DNA from 3 places in the Butyrivibrio sp. WCE2006 genome. Region 1 is predicted to be linked to each of the others. Evidence: a T-box and tRNA genes for the amino acid it is inferred to sense, from the RefSeq annotation. Region 1 holds a T-box; the other regions hold tRNA genes.
The links. The T-box of region 1 lies ahead of T501_RS17595 (proline--tRNA ligase). A T-box ahead of a tRNA ligase gene usually reads a tRNA of that ligase, here a tRNA-Pro.
Positions count from the first base shown of each region.

Region 2: it encodes a tRNA-Pro, which carries the amino acid that the T-box ahead of T501_RS17595 (proline--tRNA ligase) is inferred to sense. The anticodon was not compared.
Region 3: it encodes a tRNA-Pro, which carries the amino acid that the T-box ahead of T501_RS17595 (proline--tRNA ligase) is inferred to sense. The anticodon was not compared.

Region 1 covers NZ_JNKH01000049.1:9,429-17,516, reverse strand. Annotated here, with positions in the region: gene typA (translational GTPase TypA) at 1-276, shown strand, start outside; gene T501_RS17610 (hypothetical protein) at 320-742, opposite strand; gene T501_RS17605 (RNA-binding domain-containing protein) at 898-2,256, shown strand; gene T501_RS22765 (response regulator) at 2,267-2,566, shown strand; gene T501_RS21610 (hypothetical protein) at 2,576-2,746, shown strand; gene T501_RS17595 (proline--tRNA ligase) at 2,747-4,489, opposite strand; T-box leader at 4,644-4,882, opposite strand; gene T501_RS17585 (transporter substrate-binding domain-containing protein) at 5,267-6,253, shown strand; gene T501_RS17580 (amino acid ABC transporter permease) at 6,256-6,915, shown strand; gene T501_RS17575 (amino acid ABC transporter permease) at 6,896-7,570, shown strand; gene T501_RS17570 (amino acid ABC transporter ATP-binding protein) at 7,573-8,088, shown strand, end outside.
Region 2 covers NZ_JNKH01000044.1:18,066-26,153, reverse strand. Annotated here, with positions in the region: partial or broken gene T501_RS22245 (IS110 family transposase) at 1-200, shown strand, start outside; gene T501_RS17260 (alpha/beta hydrolase) at 435-1,130, opposite strand; tRNA gene T501_RS17255 (tRNA-Pro) at 1,224-1,297, shown strand; gene T501_RS17250 (hypothetical protein) at 1,384-1,728, opposite strand; gene T501_RS17245 (alpha/beta hydrolase) at 2,137-3,597, opposite strand; gene T501_RS17240 (MurR/RpiR family transcriptional regulator) at 3,678-4,502, opposite strand; gene T501_RS17235 (ABC-F family ATP-binding cassette domain-containing protein) at 4,734-6,293, opposite strand; gene T501_RS17230 (glycoside hydrolase family 5 protein) at 6,535-7,563, opposite strand; gene T501_RS17225 (PTS sugar transporter subunit IIC) at 7,765-8,088, opposite strand, start outside.
Region 3 covers NZ_JNKH01000057.1:7,222-15,309, forward strand. Annotated here, with positions in the region: gene T501_RS18415 (flagellar hook protein FlgE) at 1-168, opposite strand, end outside; gene T501_RS18420 (serine O-acetyltransferase) at 400-1,326, opposite strand; gene T501_RS20505 (CAP domain-containing protein) at 1,348-2,649, opposite strand; tRNA gene T501_RS18430 (tRNA-Pro) at 2,925-2,998, shown strand; gene T501_RS18435 (alpha/beta hydrolase family protein) at 3,142-3,480, opposite strand; gene T501_RS18440 (translation factor GTPase family protein) at 3,582-6,365, shown strand; gene T501_RS18445 (diguanylate cyclase) at 6,385-8,088, opposite strand, start outside.

The sequences.
Region 1 (8,088 bases):
GTTTACTCCGGAATGGTCATCGGCTCCAGTGGAAAGAGCGAGGATATCGAGGTTAACGTATGTAAGACAAAGCATCTTACCAATACCAGAACTTCTTCATCAGATGAAGCTCTTAGACTTGTACCTCCGCGCATCATGTCACTTGAGCAGTGCATCGACTTCATTGATACAGATGAGCTTTTGGAAGTAACTCCTACAACTCTTCGTATCCGTAAGAAGATACTTGATCCTACTCTTAGAAAGAGAGCAGGCTTCGCTGCTAAAAACAAGAAGTAAATAATACTGTTAGAATTAAAAGAATGTGAAGGCGTGGCTTCGGTCACGCCTTTTCACTTACTAAGAGTTCATTCAGAGGAATGAATCCCAATCCATCATACTGGATGTGGATATGCTGTGTGCGTTTGCCGGAGTAATGAAGATCTGCACCGGGTATGAAACGGTATGTACCGTCTTTCTTTGGAACTGGGATCCTCTGAAATATCATCCAGGCGTAACAGTCCCAGACAAGCTGAAGGAAGAGGTCATCATTTATAAGTTCATTATGCTTTTCTGTTCGCAGCACATCATACGGACAGCGTGGTAACGAAAGATACTCTTTCTGTTTCTCAACCATTTCTTTTGGAAGTGCATAGAAAAGAGTGAGCCACGATTTGTTGGATGACCTTGGTATCCAGAGAGTATCATCTGGTCCATTAAGCACTAGATATCCGTTTTGATCAGTATGCTTTTTATCATCTGCCATCCTTCGCACCTCCTTTCCGGCTGAAAATCTATCCCTCTACTTATTTGTTTATCAAAATTGCAATGGTTAGATATTTAGAGTGACATTTACAGTGACATTTACAGTGACATTTAGAGTGACATAGGATATAATCATTTCCAGAAACGGAGGCAGATATGCAGAATCTCGGGAAAGAAACAGAAACATTGGAATTTAAAAAGACAACAGGCGAAATCAAGGAAGGGATGGTTTCAATATCATCTATCTTAAACAAACATAAAGTTGGAACTTTATACTTTGGAGTAAAACCAAACGGTGATGCTATCGGGCAGGATGTTTCGGAATCATCCTTGCGTGATATTTCAAGAGTTGTTTATGAGTCAATTCGTCCTCAGATTTACCCGGTAATAACTGAAGAGGTACTGGATGACAGGCATGTTATCAAAGTTGAGTTTGAAGGTGGTGACGTACCATATTCGGCATATGGGCGATATTATCTCAGAACTGCTGATGAAGATAGAGAAGTCTCTCCGGCTGAATTAAAAAGATTCTTTGTTGCTAATGAATACAAGGAGAAATGGGAAAAAACCAAATCTGAAGTTTTGAAAAAAGATGTGGATAAATCGACTTTGAAAAAGTTCTGTGAGAAGGCTATCGCTGCAGGTCGATTAGCTGACGGCAAATATACAGCTGCGACGATTCTTGATAGATTTGGACTGGCGTCCGGAGATTATTTAACAAATGCTGGAAATGTATTGTTTGGAAAAAAGAATCCTGTAACTTTGAAAGCCGCTATATTTGCAACTGATGAAAAACTTACTTTTATAGATATGCAAATGTTTGAAGATAATATCATTAACCTGTTGGATGTAGGCGAACAATATATTCTGAAAAACATACATTGGGCAGGTGAAATAACGAATTTCAATCGAGATGATATACCTGAAATTCCGGTAGCTGTTATTCGAGAAGCTCTGGCTAACAGCTTTGCACATTCGATTTATAATGGCTCTACATACCATGAGATTTGCATCTACCCTAGTAAGGTAACCATATATAGTCCTGGAACATACGCAAGCTCCCATAAACCTGAAGAGTACATTAAGAAAAATTTGCAATCCTCAATCCGAAACGAAAAAATAGCCAAGCTTTTGTTTTTGAGCAAATCTATTGAACAGTTTGGAAGTGGATTTAAGAGAATAAACAGCCTTTGCAAAGATGCAAAAATCAAATTCAGTTATGAAATTGATGAATCAGGGTTCACGTTTATTATTCATCGAAAAAAGACAACAGGACCAGCATCTAAAGCGGATATTGTCACTGTAAATGTCACAGAAAATGTCACTCTAAATAAAATGGAAAAGCTAGTTTACCAGTTATTATCAATCAATCCCGGATTTACTAGAGATGAACTCGCAGATAAAACATCAAAAACAGTAAGAACGGTTCAAAGAACATTGAATTCTTTGCGTGATAAAGGATATATAGAGAGAATCGGAAGTGACAAAACCGGAAGCTGGAAAATCCTAAAATAATACGATTAGAATGATAGTTTATAAAAATGAATGTAGGGATGATTTATGCAAAAAAAATGCACAAATAGTTATCGTCGAGGATGACAAAGATTTATGTGCCGGATTATGTAAGGCATTGAAAGATGAATCAAGATGCATTGTTTCTTGTGACAACCTAAAGGGTGCTCGAGAACAGATATTTTTAACAAATCCGGCATTGATCTTGTTGGACATCAATCTCCCCGATGGAAATGGCCTTGACCTTGTAAAGGAGATTCGCGAGAGAAAGACTATAAGGAGAATACTCCCACACCATATAGCGCGGGAGTAGTAAATGATTATGAGTTTGATGCCAGCCCTGCGTTTCTTGAAAAACATCGAAGAAATTGATCAGGGCGGCGATCTTCCACCTTTAGAAATGAAAGAGTTTGTGCAAAGTACCGTTAATGCCAAATGCTTTTCACTTGGATGGATGGACCTGGCTAACCCTGATTGTGGTCCTGATCACTAATTAAATGCGAGCCTTCACCTTTGAGTTTATTTCTTCATAGAGAGAATCCATGAGTTTACAGATTTCAGGAATTATGTTCTCCTTTTTCACAGAAAGCTGAACGCTCTTATCTCTTGTACAAAGTTCAATTTCGCCATTTGCAAGAGCCTTGGGACCAACTATTACGCGAACAGGAACTCCAAGGAGGTCTGCATCGGCAAACATTACACCTGCGCGTACATCTCTGTCATCGTAGATAACTTCAATGCCCTTATTTGTCAGCTCTTCATAGATGTTATCAGCTGCTTCTCTGCAGGCATCATCATCTCTTCTCATGCAGCATACATGGACTTTCCAGGGAGCAACTGTGATTGGCCAGATGGGACCCTTGTCATCGTGCTTTGCTTCCATGATACTAGCTGCAAGACGGCCAATGCCTATTCCGTAGCATCCCATTATAGGTGTCTTGGAAGTGCCATCTTCATCGGTATAAGTCATCTTCATGCTGTCTGAATATTTTGTGCCAAGCTGGAAAATATTACCAACCTCGATACCTCTGCTGATTCTGATGGTTTTCTTACCACAGCAGGGGCAGTTGTCACCATCGCGGATTTTGCTGACATCAACGTATTCAACATCTCCGATATCTCTCTTAATATTAAGGCCTGTATAGTGGTAGTCTGTCTCGTTACCGCCACAGCACAGATTCTCGATTCCCTCAAGTGACTTATCATAGACAATCCTGCACTTTGCATTTTGGTTATAAGGTCCGCAGAAGCCTGCAACAAGTCCTGAATCTTCAGTAATCTCAGCAGGGTGAACATCCTCGTGGAGATAGTTCACAAGCTTGGTCTCATTGACCTCATAGTCACCGCGGATAAATACAACAACATATTCATCTGTAGCGTTTATCTGATAAACAACAGCTTTGCAGGACTCACTAACCTTAGTTTTCAAAAATGCGCATACATCTTCAATAGTCTTGCAGTCAGGTGTGTAAACCTTCTTAAGTTCACCTGCAGGAGTGCAGCCTGAATTATCAACTGTTGTGTCTGCAGCCTCCATGTTGGCACTATAACCGCATTCATCACACAGAGCGATTGAATCCTCACCTGCATCTGTGAGCAGCATGTATTCATGAGATACGCTTCCGCCGATCATACCTGAATCTGACTTTACAGAGATAACATCGGGAAGACCTGCTCTTTCAAAAATTCTGTCATAAGCGTTTGCCATTCTGTCATAGTACTTTTCAAGATCTTCCTGAGAGGTATGGAAAGAATACGCATCCTTCATGGTAAATTCACGAACTCTTATAAGACCTGCTCTCGGACGGGCCTCATCGCGATACTTAGTCTGAATCTGATAGAAAGAAAAAGGATAATTTGCGTAAGTGCTTCCGTATTCTCTTGCAAGATGAACGGCTGCCTCCTCATGAGTCATACCAAGTACCATGGGAGTGTCATTACGATCCTTGAATCTTAAAAGCTCTTCACCAACACTTTCATAGCGGCCTGACTCTTCCCAAAGTGAACCGGGAAGAACCACAGGAAACATGACTTCCTGGCAGTCTACCGCATCCATTTCCTCTCGCAATATTTTCTCAATGTTCTGAGTTACTTTTTTCATGGGAGTGTAAAGTGAAAAGATACCATTTGATACTCGTTTTACATAACCGCCACGGAGACTGAAGGTGTGGCTGTCAATTACGCAATAAGCGGGCTTTTCCTTGAACCTTACTCCTACTAATTTGCTAAGCTTCATAATACTGACTCCTTATCATTAAAATTGATGAGGTTGTGCATGCCAGGGACTTTTTGTAGTTTGTTAAAATAAAAAAAGCCCTAAGCATACTGAATCTGTATACTTAGGACGAATAATAATGACGTAGGCTTAATCGCATTAAGGCTTTTGCCTCTGTCATCACAATAATATCCGCGTTACCACCTAAATTCAGGTAAAAACCTGCACCTCAGTGTGAGCTGACACTCACATGTCTATGATCACGGTGACCTCCGTCAGAAGTTTCTGAATAATAATCAGTTTTCCCTTCTGCTGCTCCCAGACGGGTTCAATATCCGAAAACCAAAGCCTCGCACCAGCCGGCTTCTCTCTGAAGATTTCGAGATATCTACTATTTCTGTTCTTTGCATTTAACTGTAATTTTAAGCCATTTATGAAAAAAAACAAGTTCTTTTTGATTAGAGATATCATCAAGCTTTTCATATCATTCAGAGAAAAAAGATACCATCAAGGCTATTCAAATGGTGCAAATAAAACCAGTTGGAAACAATTGGTTTATTGTGAGAGAGACAGCTACCAAGTTTTTCTTATAGCAGGTGAAAGCAAAAGCTTATAGATAAACATATTGACACAGTAGGTAAATAGATAGTATTATCAAACACAACAAAAACAGCAGTCAAGTACTTGAACAAGCCATTAAAGGATAGTCTGAGGATTGGCGCTGATAGGAGGAAACGGAAAAGGACAACATATCCAGATGTGGATAAGATCCAAAAACCGTGATAGGAGGAGCAAATTATGAAAAAGAATCTGTTAACAAAACTTGGAACAATTTTGGTATCTACAACAATTATTGGAGCTTCACTTGCAGGATGCGGAAGTGCAAAGGCTGATAATGCTGAGACAGCTATCAGCGAGGAGGATACAGCGACTGCTGATGCAGCAAAAGAGCAGGAAGCAGGTGATGCAGAAGAGACACAGGAATCTGCAGAGGAAGCAGGCGATGGCGAAGAAGCACAGGATACTGATGCAGTTTACAGAACTCTTGATGAGATCAAAGAGAGCGGAACAATAAACATTGGTGTTTTCTCAGACAAGAGCCCCTTTGGTTATGTAGATGAGAATGGTGAATATGCCGGCTATGATGTTTATTTTGCTGAGAAGATAGGTGAGGATCTTGGCGTTGATATCAACTATGTCTCAACAGAGGCAGCAAACAGAATTGAGTATCTTCAGACAGGTAAGGTTGACATTATCCTTGCAAACTTTACTGTTACAGAAGAAAGAGCTCAGGAGGTTGATTTCGCACTTCCTTATATGAACGTTGCACTTGGTGTTGTATCACCTTCAGACAACGTTGTTGAAAGTCTTGATTCAGTTGGTGCAGATGACCAGATCATCGTTATCTCCGGAACAACAGCTGAAACATATCTTGAGAAAAATTATCCCGATATAAAACTTCAGAAATACGATGCTTATGCAGAGGCAAAGACAGCATTTGAGAACGGAAACGGCGTTGCATGGGCAAATGATAACACAGAGGTTATTGCATTCTCACTTGAGAATGAAGGCTTTACTGTAGGTATTCCGTCACTTGGAGATGCAGACACAATTGCTCCTGCAGTAACTAAGGGAAATGAATCACTGCTTACATGGCTTAATGATGAGATTGAGACAATCGGTGAAGACAACTTCTTCCATCAGGACTATGAAGCAACACTTCTTGATACATATGGTGCAGATTATGAGAACACCCTTGTAGTTGAGGGCGGTAAGGTTCAGTAATTATGGATTTAAATGTGCTTAGATCATATATACCACTATATAACGAAGCACTCCTTCTTACCTTAAAAACCGGCTTGCTTGGAATCCTGACAGCCTTCGCCATAGGACTGTCAGGGGCAGCAGCCATATACTTCAATGTTCCTGTTGTGAAAAAAGTTCTTGGAATTTACATAGAACTTTTTAGAAATACACCGCTTCTGGTGCAGCTGTTTTTCATTTATTTTGCACTACCTAAGCTGGGACTGAGAATATCGGCTGAAACCTGTGGGATTTTAGGACTTGGTTTGATAGGTGGAGCATACATGATAGAGACCATGAGAAGCGGTCTCTTTTCAATAGACAGGGTTCAAAGTGAGAGTGCACTTTCTCTGGGAATGACGGACAGACAGGTGTTTTTCCATATAATACTTCCGCAGGCATTTTCAGTGAGTATGCCGGGAATAATGGCAAACGTGATATTCCTTCTTAAGGAAACATCAGTCTTTTCAACCATAAGCCTTATGGATCTCATGTTTACAGCAAAAGATCTTATAGGAATGTATGCAAAGACAATTGAATGCCTGTTCCTGCTTGTAATTTATTACCTGATCATGTTACTTCCGGTTTCAATTCTGGGATCGATCATAGAGAGGAGAGTGCGTTATGCAGAGTTTGGGGATTGATGTGCTGTTTAAAGGCACAAACGCTATAAGGCTCTTAAAAGGACTCTGGGTATCGGTGGAAATAAGCATTATATCAGTAGCCATAAGCATTGTACTTGGACTTGTAATCGGAGTACTGATGACTTCTAAAAACAGGATCATGAGATTCGTACTTAGAGCATATCTTGAAGTAGTCAGGATAATGCCTCAAATGGTACTTTTGTTTATTGTTTATTTTGGAACAACAAGAGTTTTTGGAATAAATATTTCTGCGGAGCTATCCGCAATAATAGTGTTTGTGTTTTGGGGAACTGCTGAAATGGGGGATCTCGTAAGAGGATCCATAAAAAGTATACCGAGAATTCAGTACGATTCTGCATATGCACTTGGGCTTAATAAATTCCAGGTGCATTTTTTCATAATATTTCCACAGACGATAAGGAGACTCATTCCACTGTCGATAAACCTGGTCACAAGAATGATAAAAACCACATCACTTGTGATGATGATAGGAATAGTTGAGGTATTAAAAGTGGCTCAGCAAATCATAGAGGCCAACAGAAAAGCATCTCCAAATGCAGCCTTCGGAGTATTTGTAGTTGTTTTTCTTTTATATTTCCTGGTGTGCTGGCCAATAAGCAGATTTGCAGTAAAGCTTGAGAAAAGGTGGACGTAAGAATGAGTGAGCTCGTAAAAGTAAAGCATTTACATAAAGAATATGGAAGGAATGTAGTGCTTAAGGATATAAATCTTTCCGTGAAAAAAGGTGAGGTTGTGGTTATTATAGGACCTTCCGGCTGCGGAAAGAGTACATTTCTAAGATGTTTAAACGGACTTGAGGAGATTCAGGGAGGAGTTATAACGGTTGATGGCCTGCCTGTTGAACCGGAGAAAAAGGACATAAGTAATATCAGGCAAAAGATAGGAATGGTTTTCCAGTCATATGATCTTTTTCCTCATAAGACAGTAATAGAAAATGCAATTCTGGCTCCAATACTTGTTCAGAAGAGAATCAGGGATGATGTCGTAAGAGAAGCACTTGAGCTTTTGGATAAGGTGGGGCTTGCAGATAAAAAGGACTATTATCCAAGACAGCTCTCCGGCGGACAAAAGCAGAGAGTAGCAATCGTAAGGGCACTTTTGATGCATCCGGATGTTCTTTTGTTTGATGAAGTGACAGCGGCTCTAGATCCT
Region 2 (8,088 bases), on a different contig from region 1:
ACCGATTTTTAAAGTATTATCTGTGTGAAGCAGCATTATCTCTTGTAAGATGCGACAAAGAATACAGCGACTTCTATCACCTCAAGTACAAAGAGGTGAACAGATACCAACACAAACGTGCACTCGCATTAACTGCTCGTAAACTTGTGCGATTAGTCTTTCGACTGCTGAAAGACAATCGTCTATATCGTCCAGCATAGTAGTATCACCTACTTGCTGATGAGTACGCCCTGCTCATTTAAAAATATGGTCGACAGGGCTTAGGTGGTCGTTTTTTCTTTTCGTGAAAAATGTCAAAAAATAAAAGATTTTTTATTTTTCTTTACTTGACATCACACCGCTGGACTTTTATTATTTATCTATCGCATCAGCCAATAGTCCTTATCAGGCTATCAAAACGCCAACATCGAATTTGTCTGTTAATTGTATCTCATTTATAGAACATTTTTAAGACACCAGTTTATTCCTTTTGCACATCTTAATTCTTCGTTATTAAAATGATTACCTTCATTCCATTCGAATGTGCTTGACATATCATTTTGCTGATCAAATATCTCTTTTTGCATGAGTATGCAGTTGCCAACGTTCTTCATTACTTTATTTCTCGTCTTATCCTCTTTATCCCCAAGGCTAAGATAAATATTTTTTGTTTTAGGCTGATTGGCCTTCGCATATTCAATCCAATCAGGGAACCAGACTGATGGAGAAACAGCCGCTACTGCATCAAACAAATCATTCTGATATGCGCTCCATAGGGAAAATAGTCCCGCAAGAGAATATCCTACCAGTATCTTAGGGCACTCCGATGCTATTTTGTACTCCGCATTAATTGCCGGTAACAGCTCATTCTCTATAAACTCAAGCGTATCCTTCGCTCCTGCTCCAAATGGTACATTTCCAAAAACCGGTGGTGCACTCCATGGTGCCAGTTCTTTATCCCAATCCTCTATTTTACAGAAAACATAGAGCACTTTGCGTTCTGAATCCACTTCGATATTCTCAATTTCCTTATTTATAGAATTCATTTCCAGCTCGCCATGTAGCTGAATAACAACGCATTCAGGTTCACTTACTTCATTTGAAGCACATTCTCTGCCACCTGCAATATATCTTTTCAACTGCATTTTCATACACCTGCCTTTAAGCTATTGACAAATAAACCATTTTCATTGTATCATATTTTCTGCTGCAAAGGTCATATCGTATCCTTTGCTTATATATATCGAAGTGTGGCTCAGTTTGGTAGAGCGCTGCGTTCGGGACGCAGAGGTCGCAGGTTCGAATCCTGTCACTTCGACTAATAAAACGAGATACCATTCATGGTATCTCGTTTTTGTTAATTCAAGAAACATAAAAATATCAGCACCAGGACTTGATGTTTACTCACACGCTCTGTCCGCCCAGGATCATCAGGACTGCCAAAGCTCCTCCTATAACGTAGACAAGGATCTCTATGATTCCCAGAATAAGGTATTTTTTAGCCTGAGCTATGCCTTCCTTTGTTGCCTTCGCAGAATACACCGTTCCGATAATGGATATCACAAGACACGGAAACGGCGCTATTAACATATTCAGCAATCCAATAAATGCAAGGATCGAATATATTGCACCTCTATTCGTAGGAACTTCGAGTATTGTTGCAAGTACCATACAGATTACTGTTATCACCAAAACAATAATCGGAATCATTGTGAGTACTCTCGCGTTCGAATAGTTTCTGTTTTTCATTTATACTAATTCTCCTGATTTTTACATTTTTTAATCATATCCTTCGACAAAAGCAGCCTGCTTTGTGCCAGGTAGAGCTCTTGCCCTAATGCTCAGTTATCTTTTTCCAATCAGCCCCACAAACACTGATATCATCATAACACCATAGATACACAATATGACAAGTTTCATAATACTTCCGCTACCTGATACTATTTCCATTATTCCTATCGCGCGAGTGCGCATCCTCACGGAGTGTTTTTTTCTTATAGGAAATCCGGAGGAATTTCCTTAAGATAAAAAAGAACAGTGCGCAGCATAAAAGCCATGCACTGTTGCTTCTGTTTTTAATTCATTTCGTGACATACTATAAATCAGTTATATATAATAACTGACTAATAGTTTAGTCCCCTATTGCAGGAATTCTTTTTATTTAAATGCCACTTCAGTCATAAATCTATAGAATGACTGGGACCATGTAAACCAATCATGAGAACCATAGAGGTAGCCGCCATCTATTACGTTTTCTTTTGTTGCAGTCTTAAGATACTCAACATAGTTCTCGTACTTTATCTGTTTTCCCTCTTCATTTGGCATAACTTTTTCTGATGCAATATCACAAGTTCCTACAGTAAAGAATAATGTTGCATTCTCTATTCCTTCAGTATCCTTTATTGCACTCATGTCAGGTCCGGAGAAACCACCGAAGTATGCAAATACGTCGGGATGATCATAATACATATGGAAAGTTGTCATACATCCCATGGAAAGTCCGCAGAAGGCACGATCTTTTGCTTCCTTTGATACGTTATAGTTCTCTTCCATATAAGGAATGATATAGTTGATTACGTTATCTTCTATCTTATCAAAATCCCACTCAAAGCTTGAATTGTCCATGGTTACAATGATGATATCCTCGCCGAGATTGTCGATGATATTGTCAACATGTCCCATTGCAAACCAGTCAGTCTCATTTCCACCGCCTCCATGTGACATGTAAACGGTCTTATAAGGCTCTTCTCTGTCTGCATCATATCCTGCAGGAGTATATACACCAAGATCCTGGTCTGAAGAAAGAACACCCTTGTATTCTACATATTTTAGTTCTCCATGATTGCCTTCGTTAGGAAGAACATAATCCAAATTGAGAGATTTACTCTGCTTATCGGAATCAAACTTACCATAGACAATGCTATGAGTCAGGTCACCTGTTGCAAAGTTACTGTTTGCGTTGTCTTTTGCAGGTGAAGGATTAGCAGGATCATCTATTGGTGTCTCTTCTCCATTTGCATCTTTAAGAATGTAATTATATGCAAATGATCCACTTGTAATAGGGAATTCTGCTTCGTACAGACCTGTATCTTCGTTAAGTTTCATTTCTTCTGTGTAACCCCATGAAAAAGGACCGGGTGCACAGTTAGATGCATAAAAACCATTCTTATAATCATACGGTGTGTAGCAGTTTGATTTATCAGAAATGTCTAATTCGGGGTCAAGGTATAAAAATGGTCCCGTAACACTTACAGATGCAACATCATCATTGTCATTCTTATATGCGAAATGTACCATGTATCCGGTTGGTGATTCCTCTGACTCATAAACAGTTGCACCCTCTGCGAAATCGGTGGGCTTATCTGCTTTTGCCACTTCTTCCTCTTCAATGACCTCTTCTTTCACTTCTTCTGTTTCCTCTTCTTTTTTCTCTTCTTTTGCTTCTTCCTCTTTCTCTTCTAATACCTCCGGCTCTGCAGGTTCCTCAGTTTTTTCAGTTACAGATTCTTCTGCTGCACTCGCCTTTGCTGTTTCTTCAGGAGCCGAATTTCCACATCCTGCAAGAAGTGCTCCGGTGCACATCAATGACATCAGTAACATCAGGTGTTTCTTTTTCATACGTAATCCTCCCAAAATATATTTAATTTAACCAAAATTTGGTTTATATTAATTATATTTTTATAAAAGATTACTAACAATTATCGCTTGTGAAAATCGCTTTCATTTTTTGAAAATGCCCTCTGGATCAACAAATCAGATAAAAGCTGTGACAGATAGAATAGTGAATAGTATCCGTCATTAGCACTTTCAGGTATTCCATAACGGTATACCATGTCATAACCGATTTTGTCGGAACAGTCCTGTTGGGAAAAAACAATAATATATGCCCCCGCTTCCTTCATGGCTTTAATCGTATTTAACTGTTTCGGAGCCAGGAAATTATTCTCTATATTAAGAAATATTACTACGGCACCCTTCAATATATGGTGAGAAAGACTTTCCTGAACATCCATATTCTTATATAGGTAAGAAGGGATACCGGCAAATAAAAGATCAAGCTGTAATGTATAAAATATCGATAGTGCATGTTCATCTCCTATGAAGATATCTTCAGAAGCAGAGATCATTTTAGAAAGAATACTTTCAATTCCATCACTATCAAGGCCCTTGTTCGTTGCCTTAAGATTACTGGTAATTCTGTCTAACAGGTTGTCACTCATTTCACTTAAGTTTTTGTTTTTCCAATCAACAAAACTATATGCGTACCTGCGCTGCCCTATTTCATTACAGGCACCACTACAACATTCCCTGAAGCTCTGCCAGCTGTCAAAACCCGCTTTCCTCACAAAACGACTGACTGAAGCCTGAGAGATACATGCTTCTTCTGCAATCTGCTCTATTGAAAGATCAGCGTTAGTTACAATTCTTTTTATGATAACAGATGAGATAGCATAGTCATTTTCGTTTGATACTGCAAAATTGCAGTGCTGCATTAACATTAAGAGTTTGTCTGTTTGTCTCATAATTATGTAATTAGCTACTGGTGACCCCTACAGTAGCACCCCCTTTGTATGTGTTCTATCAATTATAGCACTAAAAGAGCCGCAATATTCCATCCATGTGATTTATCCGCAATTCTCCAATGGTTCGCACTAGTGTACTGACACATTCATAATTAACCAAGTACCCTACTCAAAAATTATGGCTGCCTCTCGTGGAAAGGCAGCCAATACAGCGAAAATTTGATTTCAATTTTAAATTCTGGTAGTCCATTTAGTGCAGTCCACAACCTCAGTTGCAAGATCTGAGTAGAAGTCAGGTTCATGGCATACCATGACAACAGTTCCCTTGTACTCCTTCAAAGCTCTGTGGAGTTCATCCTTGGCATCTACATCCAAGTGATTAGTAGGCTCGTCAAGGACCAGTATATTTGATTCTCTGTTTATGAGTTTGCACAGTCTTACCTTAGCCTGTTCGCCACCGGACAATACCTTGCACTTACTCTCTATGTGCTTGGTTGTAAGTCCGCATTTTGCCAGAGCAGATCTGACTTCATACTGTGAAAATGAAGGGAACTCATTCCAAATTTCTTCCATGCAGGTCGTCTCAATATCAGGTGACATTTCCTGCTCAAAATAGCCTATTGCCACATTTTCACCTCTTTTAACCGATCCTGACAGAGGTGGAATTATTCCCAGTATGCTCTTTAGAAGTGTGGATTTTCCTATTCCGTTTGCACCTGTAAGCACAATAAATGAATTTCTCTCAATAAACATATTTAACGGCTTTGAGAGTGGTTCATCATAACCGATAACAAGATCCTCGATCTCAAAAAGGAACTTACTTGGTGTCTTTGCTGTTTTAAAATTGAACTCCGGCTTTGGCTTTTCCTGGATTTTCTCAATAAGCTCCATGCTATCAAGCTTCTTTTGTCTTGCCATAGCCATGTTTCTCGTTGCAACTCTTGCCTTGTTTCTTGCAACAAAGTCCTTTAAGTCTGCAATCTCCTGTTGCTGCCTGTTGTATGCTGCCTCCCTCTGAGCCTTTTTCATTTCATATACTTCCATGAACTTATCATAGTCACCAACATATCGGTCAAGGCTATGGGTTTGTCCATCCATGTGATAAATGATGTTGACCACGTTATTTAAGAAAGGTATATCATGTGAGATCAGAATAAATGCATTCTCATATTCCTGCAGGTATCTTGTAAGCCAGACAATATGCTCGGCATCAAGATAGTTTGTAGGCTCATCCAAAAGCAGAATATCCGGTTTTTCCAAAAGGAGCTTTGCAAGAAGTATCTTCGTTCTCTGACCTCCGGAAAGCTCGGTAACGTCTCTGTCCAAACCAAGATCAATAAATCCCAGCGCTCTTGATACTTCTTCAATCTTCGAATCAATAAGGTAAAAATCGTGGGTAGTCAAAAGGTCCTGGATAGTTCCAAGCTCTTCCATGTATTCCTCAAGCTGCTTTTCATCCGCTTCGCCCATGGCGTCACAGATTTCATTCATTCTGCGCTCCATATCAAAAAGCGGCTCATAGGCTGATGCAAGCACGTCCCTGATCGTCATGCCTTCCTTTAAAACAGCATGCTGATCCAGATATCCGACCTTAACATTCTTAGCCCACTCGATATTTCCGGCATCGGGCATAAGCTTCCCGATAATTATGTTCATAAATGTAGATTTACCCTCACCATTTGCTCCTACAAGCCCGATATGTTCTCCCTTAAGAAGTCTGAATGACACATCATCAAAAATCGCCCTGTCACCAAAGCCATGTGTAAGGTGCTCAACATTTAATATGCTCATTAAAAATACCTCATCTTTCTTAGCAATATTTTTGCGTTTTTCTATTATAACATTGATTCACCCTTTTTCCATAAGGAAGCTACCCTGCACGCAGTAAAGATTAATCCTAAATGACAGTAACACTAAAAAAGGTATCAGTCCTGTTTCCAAAACCAATACCTTTAATATCAAAAACTAATTCAATTACTAGCACTTTGGCTATTTATATAATAATTGTGACATTTCGTGGCCAAAGCAATATTTACATGAGTTTAAGTATTTCATCTCTAACTGCATCCATGCGAGCATCGGAAAGACCAAAATCCATCTCCTTATAGCTCCATGCTGCTCGTCCGATATTGTACTTGTTGAAGCAGGTTCCAATAGCCTGATACCACTTAAGGGCATCTTCAGGAGTCGCAAGATCGATAACTCCGTACTCACCACAGTACAAAGCTACATTTCTTTCATTGGCAACTCTTACTGCCTCTTCCATGTACTGCTCAAAATACTCAATTCCAAGCCTTTTATCAGGATCAGATACTTTAAGCTCCTCAGGTCTGTTACCTAGCTGAGCAAATGCATTCTCATCATACTCACGATAGGTTGAATCAAAAGGCATGCGGAATGAGTTATCCATGGACTCAATCCAGGCTGCGCCCTGATGCGTGAAAACAAGAGGCTCATAGCAGTGGAAGTTGTATACTACATTTTCATCATAGGGTGCACAGATATCCTTAAGTGCAACTATGCTGTTGTTGTAATAGCCTCCAAGAAGAATCTTTATTGTAGGCGCAAATTTCCTGATTCTCTTAATGCATTCTGTTGAGACTCCGTTCCATGTGTCACAATATTCCTTCTTTGTTACTTCATTTAAAAGCTCAAAAGCAAGTCTGTCCTCGTATTTGCCAAAACGCTCTGCAAACTGCTCCCATAACTTGTAAAATCTCTCCTGATACTTTTCATTTTCAAAAAAGCCGGCTTCCTGTTCTCCGTTATCAAAACTGTAGCCAAAGGTTTTATGGAGATCCAGAACCATATTCAGTCCGTACTTTCCTGTCCAGTCTATAGCTTTCTGAATATAGGCAAATCCGTCCTCTTTATAGGTTCCGTCCTTTTCCTCAACGAGATTATAGTCAACAGGAACTCTTATATGGTCAAGTCCCCAGCTCTTAATCTTTTCAATATCGCTCTCTTTAATAAAATTGTCATAACGCTCCTTAGTGTGGTTACACTGAGACAACCACCCACCAAGATTTATTCCGTGTGAAAATCCCGGAAACTGCTTCATACTAATTTCCTCCTTAAACTTATACATGATATACAGGTTTCAAAATACTTGTATACAAACGTCTTTAGAATTTGCATGATACTAACCAAGCCCTATCATATAGCGCTCATCTGCAGTTTATAATTTTATTCTCCGGCGATTAACTTTTATATAAAAACCATGTCATTTTTATCAAATGTATGACTTCAGATTCTCAATAATTTATGAGAGCTTTAAATCGCCTTCCTTTATCCAGCCGATTTTTCTAAAAATCTGGCCAAATACAGTTGTCAAAACTGCCGGAAGAACAAAGCATATAAGGATAAGTCCGATCCAGTCAAAAGCTGTGACAGAAGCCTTTGCGCCGGTTGCCACATCGTTAACCCATCCTGCATATACACCAATCTGTCCAACAAAGCCGCAGGTTCCCATACCTGATGCCACTGCACTTGCAGGGTCATTCATCTGAAGATGGAAAATGCAGGTAGCAATAGGACCTGTTATAGCACTTGTGAGAATAGGCGCAATCCATATTTTAGGATTCTT
Region 3 (8,088 bases), on a different contig from region 1:
GGTGGGACCGGCTGCTTTTCTTGCATTCTGATAAAGAAGATCTCCGAAAGTAGTCTTCTGTGCTTTATAGGATGTTGTATTAACATTCGCAACGTTATTACCAATTACATCCATCTGAATCTGATGTGTCTTTAGTCCGGCAACTCCGGACCACAATGATCTCATCATAATCTCACCGCTTTCAAAATCGCAAACAAGTGCATATTATTCCTACATCAACTATTTCGGACATTATCATGAAAATCTTTAGCCTGATAGAATAAAGAATTTCGCTTGTGAAATTCTCGCGCAAAGCGCTGTTATTTAGTAATGCCTGATAAAAGCTTCCGGCACCGCGATGAAACTAATGCCGTAAAAACGACATATATTCCAATGCGATGCCGGAAGCTTAATCTTTCATTAGAAATCTTTGGAATCACCTTTGTTAAACTGAAGTTCCTGGTTTTTGATACTTACCTTTGTTCCGGGTGCAATAGATGATGTCAAAAATGCATTTGATCCAACCACTGAATCGTGCCCTATAACAGTCTCTCCACCAAGAATTGATGCACCTGCATAAATTGTAACATTATCTTCGATAGTAGGATGTCTCTTTGCCCCCTTGAGAGCCTGACCGCCCCTGGTGGAAAGAGCACCTATGGTAACGCCCTGATAAACCTTAACATGCTCACCAATTATGGAAGTCTCACCTACAACGATGCCTGTTCCGTGATCGATCATGAAGTATTTTCCGATAGTAGCACCGGGATGAATATCTATTCCGGTTTTTGAATGAGCATACTCAGTCATAATTCTGGGTATGAGCGGCACCTTTAAAAGATAAAGTTCATGCGCCATTCGATTAATGGCAGTCGCCAAAAGTCCCGGATAGGACAGTATTATCTCTTCCTTGCTATAAGCTGCAGGATCTCCATCAAAGGATGCCTGAAGGTCAGTATCTATAAGCGCACGGATATGAGGTATCTTTTTGAAAAACTCATAGGTTATATATCTTGCACCACAAGTAAGAGTCTCATCGCTGGCGTTCTCATATTCATCCACATGTCTGAACGCTATGGCAATCTGTTTCTGAAGATTATAAATTGCATCCTCAATTATCACTGCTACACGATTTGTATCATTATAGCTTCTGTAAATCTTATCCCTATAGTAGCCAGGATATAAAACACGCATAAGCTTTTTTACGATATCCACAACCATATCCCTGTCAGGCTGATTGAAAATATCCATCTTATCTACATCCCTGCCATTGTTGTAATCATTGAGGATAAGCTCAACAATGCCTCCAATTTCATCTCTAATATTCTGACGCTCTCCGATATCCATAGCCATCTCCCATCAAAATTGTTATTTTGTTTTTACCATTCTCACTTCGGATTTTTTGCCGTAAATCTTCTCGTCATGAGCAATTCTATATGGAACAATATAATAATAATATTTTGTTTTACGCGCAAGCTTTTTGTCTATATATGTAAGCTTTAGCTGATTTTTCACCGTACCGACTTTTTTATACCCACTCTTTTTTGCAGTAGATCTGTAAATATCATAGCCGGCAGCCCCTGTGGATTTAGTGTACGAGAGCGTTGTATTTTTTGTTCCCGCCTCAATATTTGTCCACAATACCTTGGAAGGCGCATAGTCCTGGATCTTTGCTCCAAGTGAATTCAAGGTCTTTTTATATGAATTCAGATCATCTGCTGCGATGTACATATTAACATTTTTAGAATTACTTATGGTCCTGGAATAATCTGAATCATCCGATGTGTAAGCAAAAAGCTGAACCCAGTAATGTACATTATTCACCTTGCAGTGACCGATGGCACAAACATTGTAATTTGTGCTGAGCATGTTTCTTCTGTGCCCCTGCCCCACATAGCCATTATTCGCTTCAAGAAAAGCATCAAAAGCCTTGGCTGCTGTCTTGTAACCGTAGGCAATATTTTCGCCGGCATATTTAAATTTATAACCGTTTTCCTTGAAAGCACTGAAACAATCCTTGCCACTGGGTCTCTCGTGATTGAATTTGATAGCAATTTCGGCAGCCCTTAGCATGGCAATCTTTTCAAGATTGTAATCATAAGCAAGCTTGCCTATTCCCTGTGTATAGACTTTCTGCGTGTTATTTGCATTCCAGAGCCAGGTGTCTTTTCCTGTTCTGAAATCATTTATCATCTTGTGCATATTCCTCGCAGATTTTTGGGCATATTTAACTTTCAGCTTAACCTTTGAAAGTGGAAATCTTGTGGCTGTTTTTGCTTCAGATTCAGCAGTCAGCAGCTCCCCATCAAATCCCTGAACCATGTAGGTATAAATCCCGCCCTCTTTCATGGCATCAGTATCTGTATACTTTAAAACATCCCCCTGAACTGTGGCGATGAGCTCATAGGGCATACTGCTCTTCTGTTTTCTGAAAACATAATATCCTTTTGCACCATCCACTGCCTTCCAGTTAACGGTGAGTCCCTCATAATCGTTAGTGATTTCCGTGATCACAGGACTTTTTACAACATTTTTGGCTGTAACTTGCGGATTTTCTGCTGCCCTTACAGCAATTGTCCCCACAGGCTGCTGCACACCGGCAGAAAATAATGCAGCCGCAAGTGCAGTAGCAATTACACACCTGCCGGCAGTAATAAAATCTTTTTTCATAAATCCCCCCTGAACTGATTTTTTTAGAAGCTTTCAAATATCAAAAGCGTACCGGACCAGCTCCTCGCAAAACGGTGGCCGTATCCTGCAAAGCAGGATTCTTGTGGGCTAATTCCGCAATAAATCCTCATAAAAAAGTAATAACTTCCAGCTTCTGAATCCGTATTTTTAACTCTATCATCATATTATAATTCAACTTTTTAATAATGTTATAAAAAAAATTTTAAAAAGTTGTTGCTTTTATTTTGATGTCGTGATAATATACCTTTTGTCGCCGGGGTGTAGCGCAGTTGGTTAGCGCGCTATCTTAGGGAGGTAGAGGCCGCGAGTTCGAGTCCCGCCACTCCGACTATTATAAAAGATCGTAGACATTTGCTCTACGATCTTTTTTATTTCTTATTATAAAAATATAGCGAGAAAACCATTTCCGATGATGTATCGGTGATGGTAGTTCATACAAACATCCCATTTCAGATTTTAAGGCAATTACATTTAATCCACGTGTTTTTCAAACCAATCAGTAATTTCATTTAATCGTCTTACTCTGTGCATTGGCTTTCCGGCTCTGGATAAATCATGATTTTCACCATGAAAGACAATCATTTTGGTTTCAACGCCTCTTACAGCCATAGCCTGCATCATTTGCATAGCTTCAGGCAGCGGGCATCTGTAGTCCTCATCACTGTGAAGAAAAAGTGTAGGCGTCTTGGCTGCATCAACATATTTCAAAGGAGAATGCTTCCAAAGCCTGTCTGCATCAAGCCTGGCATAATAATCATCATATGATATGCCGCACTGATCCGGTCCGAAATATGGTCCGATGTCGCTTATGTTTTTCTTTCAGATACATCTCTTATTTGGTAGAATTGTCATTGATTGAATTTCAATCAGCCCGGGTTATCCCGGACATTAAGGTTAAGGAAATATGATTTATGGATAAGACACAGAGAAACCTGAATATTGGAATATACGCCCATGTTGACTCAGGAAAAACCACACTCTCCGAGGCATTGTTGTACCTTTCAGGAGCAATAAGGAAATCCGGCAGAGTTGATCATGGCGATACTTTTTTTGATACATATTCTCTTGAGAGAAGCCGTGGAATCACCATTTTTTCAAAGCAGGCAGAGCTCGACTTCTCAGAAAACACTCATGTAACACTTCTTGATACTCCCGGTCATGCGGACTTTGCTCCGGAAACCGAACGTACCATGAAGGTTCTTGACTACGCTATTTTGATAATAAGCGCAGCTGATAAGGTCACATCACAGGTGCAGACTCTTTGGAAGCTTCTTGAACACTACAAAGTGCCGGTTTTTATATTTGTAAATAAAATGGACCAGCCTCAGGCAAACAAGGCTGAGATCGACGCAGATATAAAAAAGCGATTAACAGATCATCAGGTTGACTTTTCAGATTTGTTTTCAGGCAGCACAGATCCGTCTGAATCAAGTCCGGAATCTCAGGGAGGCGCCATCTGTCAGATTGATTTAAAGGCGCTTGGCGAAAATGTTTTCCAGGAGGAAATCGCCATGTGCGACGAAGCTCTGCTTGATAACTATTTGGAAAACGGTACAGAAGTATCCCTGAATGACATTACAAGCCTCATTTCCGAAAGAAAGCTCTTCCCCTGTCTGTATGGCAGCGCACTGAAAATGGAGGGTGTAAGGGAGCTTATAACGCTTTTAGATACTTTTACCAGCACCCCATCCTACCCTGAGGAATTTGCTGCCAGAGTATATAAGATTTCAAGAGATTCAAACGGAAACAGATTGTCCTGGCTTAAGGTAATGGGTGGTACTTTGCATGTAAGAGATGTACTGTCATTGTCATTAAAACCCACTGCCGGCTCCTCAAACAACAGCAAAAACACTGAGACGGCCGAAGAAAAAATAGACCAAATTCGCGTTTATTCAGGGGACAAGTATGAGCTTTTGCAGGAAGCCCCCGCAGGAAAAATCGTAGCAGTAACAGGTCTTGACTCATCCCACGCAGGTCAGGGACTTGGAAGCCTTACAGGAGATGCGGCAGGCCTTTTGCAGCCTATTCTTTCATCAAGAATTATTCTTCCTGAGGATGCTGATCCCTTCAGGGTTTTCAGACAGCTAACAGAGCTCTCTGAGGAAGAGCCGCTTCTTTCAATAAATAAAAATGAAGAGACCGGAGATTTCTATGTTCAGGTGATGGGCGAAGTTCAGATGGAAATCTTAAAGCACCAGTGCATGGAGCGCTTCGGACTTGATATCTCCTTCGGTCCCGGAAATATAGTATATAAGGAGACTATCAAGGCACCGGTTGAGGGTGTTGGTCATTTTGAGCCACTACGCCACTATGCGGAGGTTCATCTTCTTTTATCACCGGGAGAGCCGGGAAGCGGTCTGGTATTCGATGCGGACTGCCCTTTTGATAATCTTGCTGCCAACTGGCAAAACCTTATTCTCTCACACCTTGAGGAATTCAAAATTCGCGGAATTCTAACAGGTTCAGAGATTACAGATATGAAGATCACTGTTATCAGCGGACGCTCCCACATAAAGCACACCGAGGGCGGCGATTTCCGTGAGGCAACCATGCGCGCGGTAAGACAGGGTCTTATGATGGCAGAAAGCATTCTGCTTGAGCCTGTTTATGATTTTTCAATAGAACTTCCGTCAGAATCCGTCGGCCGCGCACTGAGTGATATTCAGCGCATGAACGGAAGCACCAATCCTCCCGACATGCTTGCAGATGGTACATCAGTAATAACAGGCTCTGTTCCCGCCTCAGAGCTTCATGATTACGCGCAGGAGCTTTTGTCCTACACCCACGGTGAAGGGCGCCTTAATCTCTCTCTACGAGGCTATGAGCCCTGCCATAATGCTGAAACAGTTATAGAAGAAAAAGGCTATGATCCCGACCATGACCTTGAGCAGCCCACAGGCAGCGTATTCTGCTCCCACGGCGCGGGAACAGTCATCCCCTGGTATGAAGTTAGAAATTATATGCATGTTCATACAGAGTGGCTTTCTGATGATGAAAAAAGAGGTGCAGATACTGAGACCGATCTCACAAGACTTGGTGACAGCCTACAAAGCTTTAGATCCACAGATATAAGAAAAGAGCAGGAGCTTTCCTACGAAGAGCGCACTAAGGCTTATAATGCCACAATACAGGAGCTTGACAGTATTTTTGAGCGTACCTATGGCCCTGTTAAACCACGTTATGATGCAAAGGCAGATGAGGAAAGAAAAAGAAAAGCCGCAAATAAAGCTCCTGAAAAGAAGTATAAAGCTCCTAAAAACATGAATCCGGATAACTCTTATCTGCTGGTTGACGGTTACAATATTATCTACGCCAATGAAGAGTTGCGAAGACTTGCAGAAACAGATATGAAATCGGCCAGGGACAAGCTAATGGATATCCTTTCGAATTTTCAGGGATACAGAAGGGAAATTGTCATCCTTGTTTTTGATGCCTACAGAGTCCCCGGCGGCACTGAGCATGTATTAAAATATCATAACCTTGACGTGGTTTTCACAAAGGAAGCGGAAACAGCCGATCAGTATATCGAGCGAACCGCCCATAAATACAGCAAAAATAACCGCGTCACAGTGGCTACCTCCGATGCTATCGAACAGGTAATCATCTATGGCGCGGGTGCGATCAGAATGTCCGCAAATGATTTCTGGTATGAAATCAAAAGAACGGAGGATGAGATCAGGGACAGGTTAAGCTGAGTATCGACGCAGCCTGTCATCATCCCATTATGCTATGAATATGATTCCAATCGAGTTTAAGGAGACTGTTTCTTATTTCAGAAATCTTCGCTCCTTCATCCTTGGGAAGCTCGTACATTTTAAGGGAATCCAGGGTCATCTCCACAAGAGAAAAATCTTCTACCCTGGAAAATTCCTTCAAGGCGGACATGGCATCCATGAGCTTATCTCTGGATATCATCTCTTTCTTTCCGGAATACATGTGGTCAGAAAGCACTTTTTCATAAAGTCTGTACTCCTCCATGAATCTTTTGTGCTGACTTTTTATAAATCTGATGTTGTTGTCATCTCCGGCTCTCTCCATGGCTGCCGCCAGGGTTGAAAGCCGCATGGCACCGATGATTCGTGATGTACTCTTAAGACCATGTGCCTTTATTCTGTAATTTGCTATGTCATTTGCCTCAATAAAGCTCTCAAATTCCTCAATATTGCTTTCTACATACTCAAGAAAAATATCTACTGAAGAAAGATAGGATTCAGCTGTCACCGCATTTTTTATGCCCTCATGCACATCAAGAAGCGGTTCATGGAAAAACCACTTAGGAAGCTTTTCCTCTTCTCTTTTTATCTGCAGGGCATTATCGTTGTCGACATCATCACCATGCTCTCTGCCATCTATGCTCTCTGCCTCGTAGGTTATCTCTACTCCGGGAACCCCATGCTTTTCCCAGGCTCCGAGAACACGAAGGATTGGTATTGTATAATTTTCATCATTGACCTTCATAAAAAGCATGATAGCCTGATTCTGACTAAGCTTTAGCACCACATCGCTTCCTCTGAGTTTTGTGGATGCTACCTCAACAAACTTGTCCGTAATCTCACCAAGATATTCATTATCTCCGGATGACAGCGTAAAAAGCACCATCCTTATATCCCATTTATAATTACTTAAAAAGCGGTTAAGAAATCTATAGATTGATTTGAAGGTATCTGTATCGGCATTAAGAGCACCTTTTCCTATACTCCTTTCATTAAAGAGCATTCTCAGATTATCCAAACTACTTATGCTGCGCTCAGCCTGCTCATTGTTTTCATCCTCAAAAAATGAGCATCCGTGTTTGCCATTCTGCTTCGTTTTATAAAGGGCTGCATCAGCTTTCATGAAAAGCTTCATATAGCCCTCGCCATTGCCGCTTACTTCAACAGCGCCTCCTGAGCATCCAAGAGGTATATCCATATTGGGTCCCATAAACTCTTTTGCGGATTTTAGAATTTCTTCATTGAGGTATCTGACCTTCTTCGCTATAACGCTCTGATTCGTCAGATTCTCACAGAAAACTATAAATTCATCACCGCCTACTCTTCCGGCAAGATCCTCTTTTCTGATGGCAGATTTTACAAGTTCTGAAAAGCGCACAAGTATCCTGTCGCCCATCTCGTGCCCATACATATCATTTACAAGCTTAAAACTGTCCAAATCAAGAATCAGCAAAGTGCCATGCTTTTTTTGACAGATGCTGTTCAGAATATTTTCAGATGCCGCTTTATTAAAAAGCCCTGTCATGGCATCTATCTGGGCCGCTTCCTTGAGGCGCTTGTTTTCCTCAATATTCTCAAGGACACGCTCTATTCTTTTTATCAAAAGAGCTGCCTTTACCGGTTTTCTTATATAATCCGCAGCGCCCTGCTCAAACCCACGGCTCTCGCTATCGTCGCTGTCATCAGCTGTCATGAAAATAAAGGG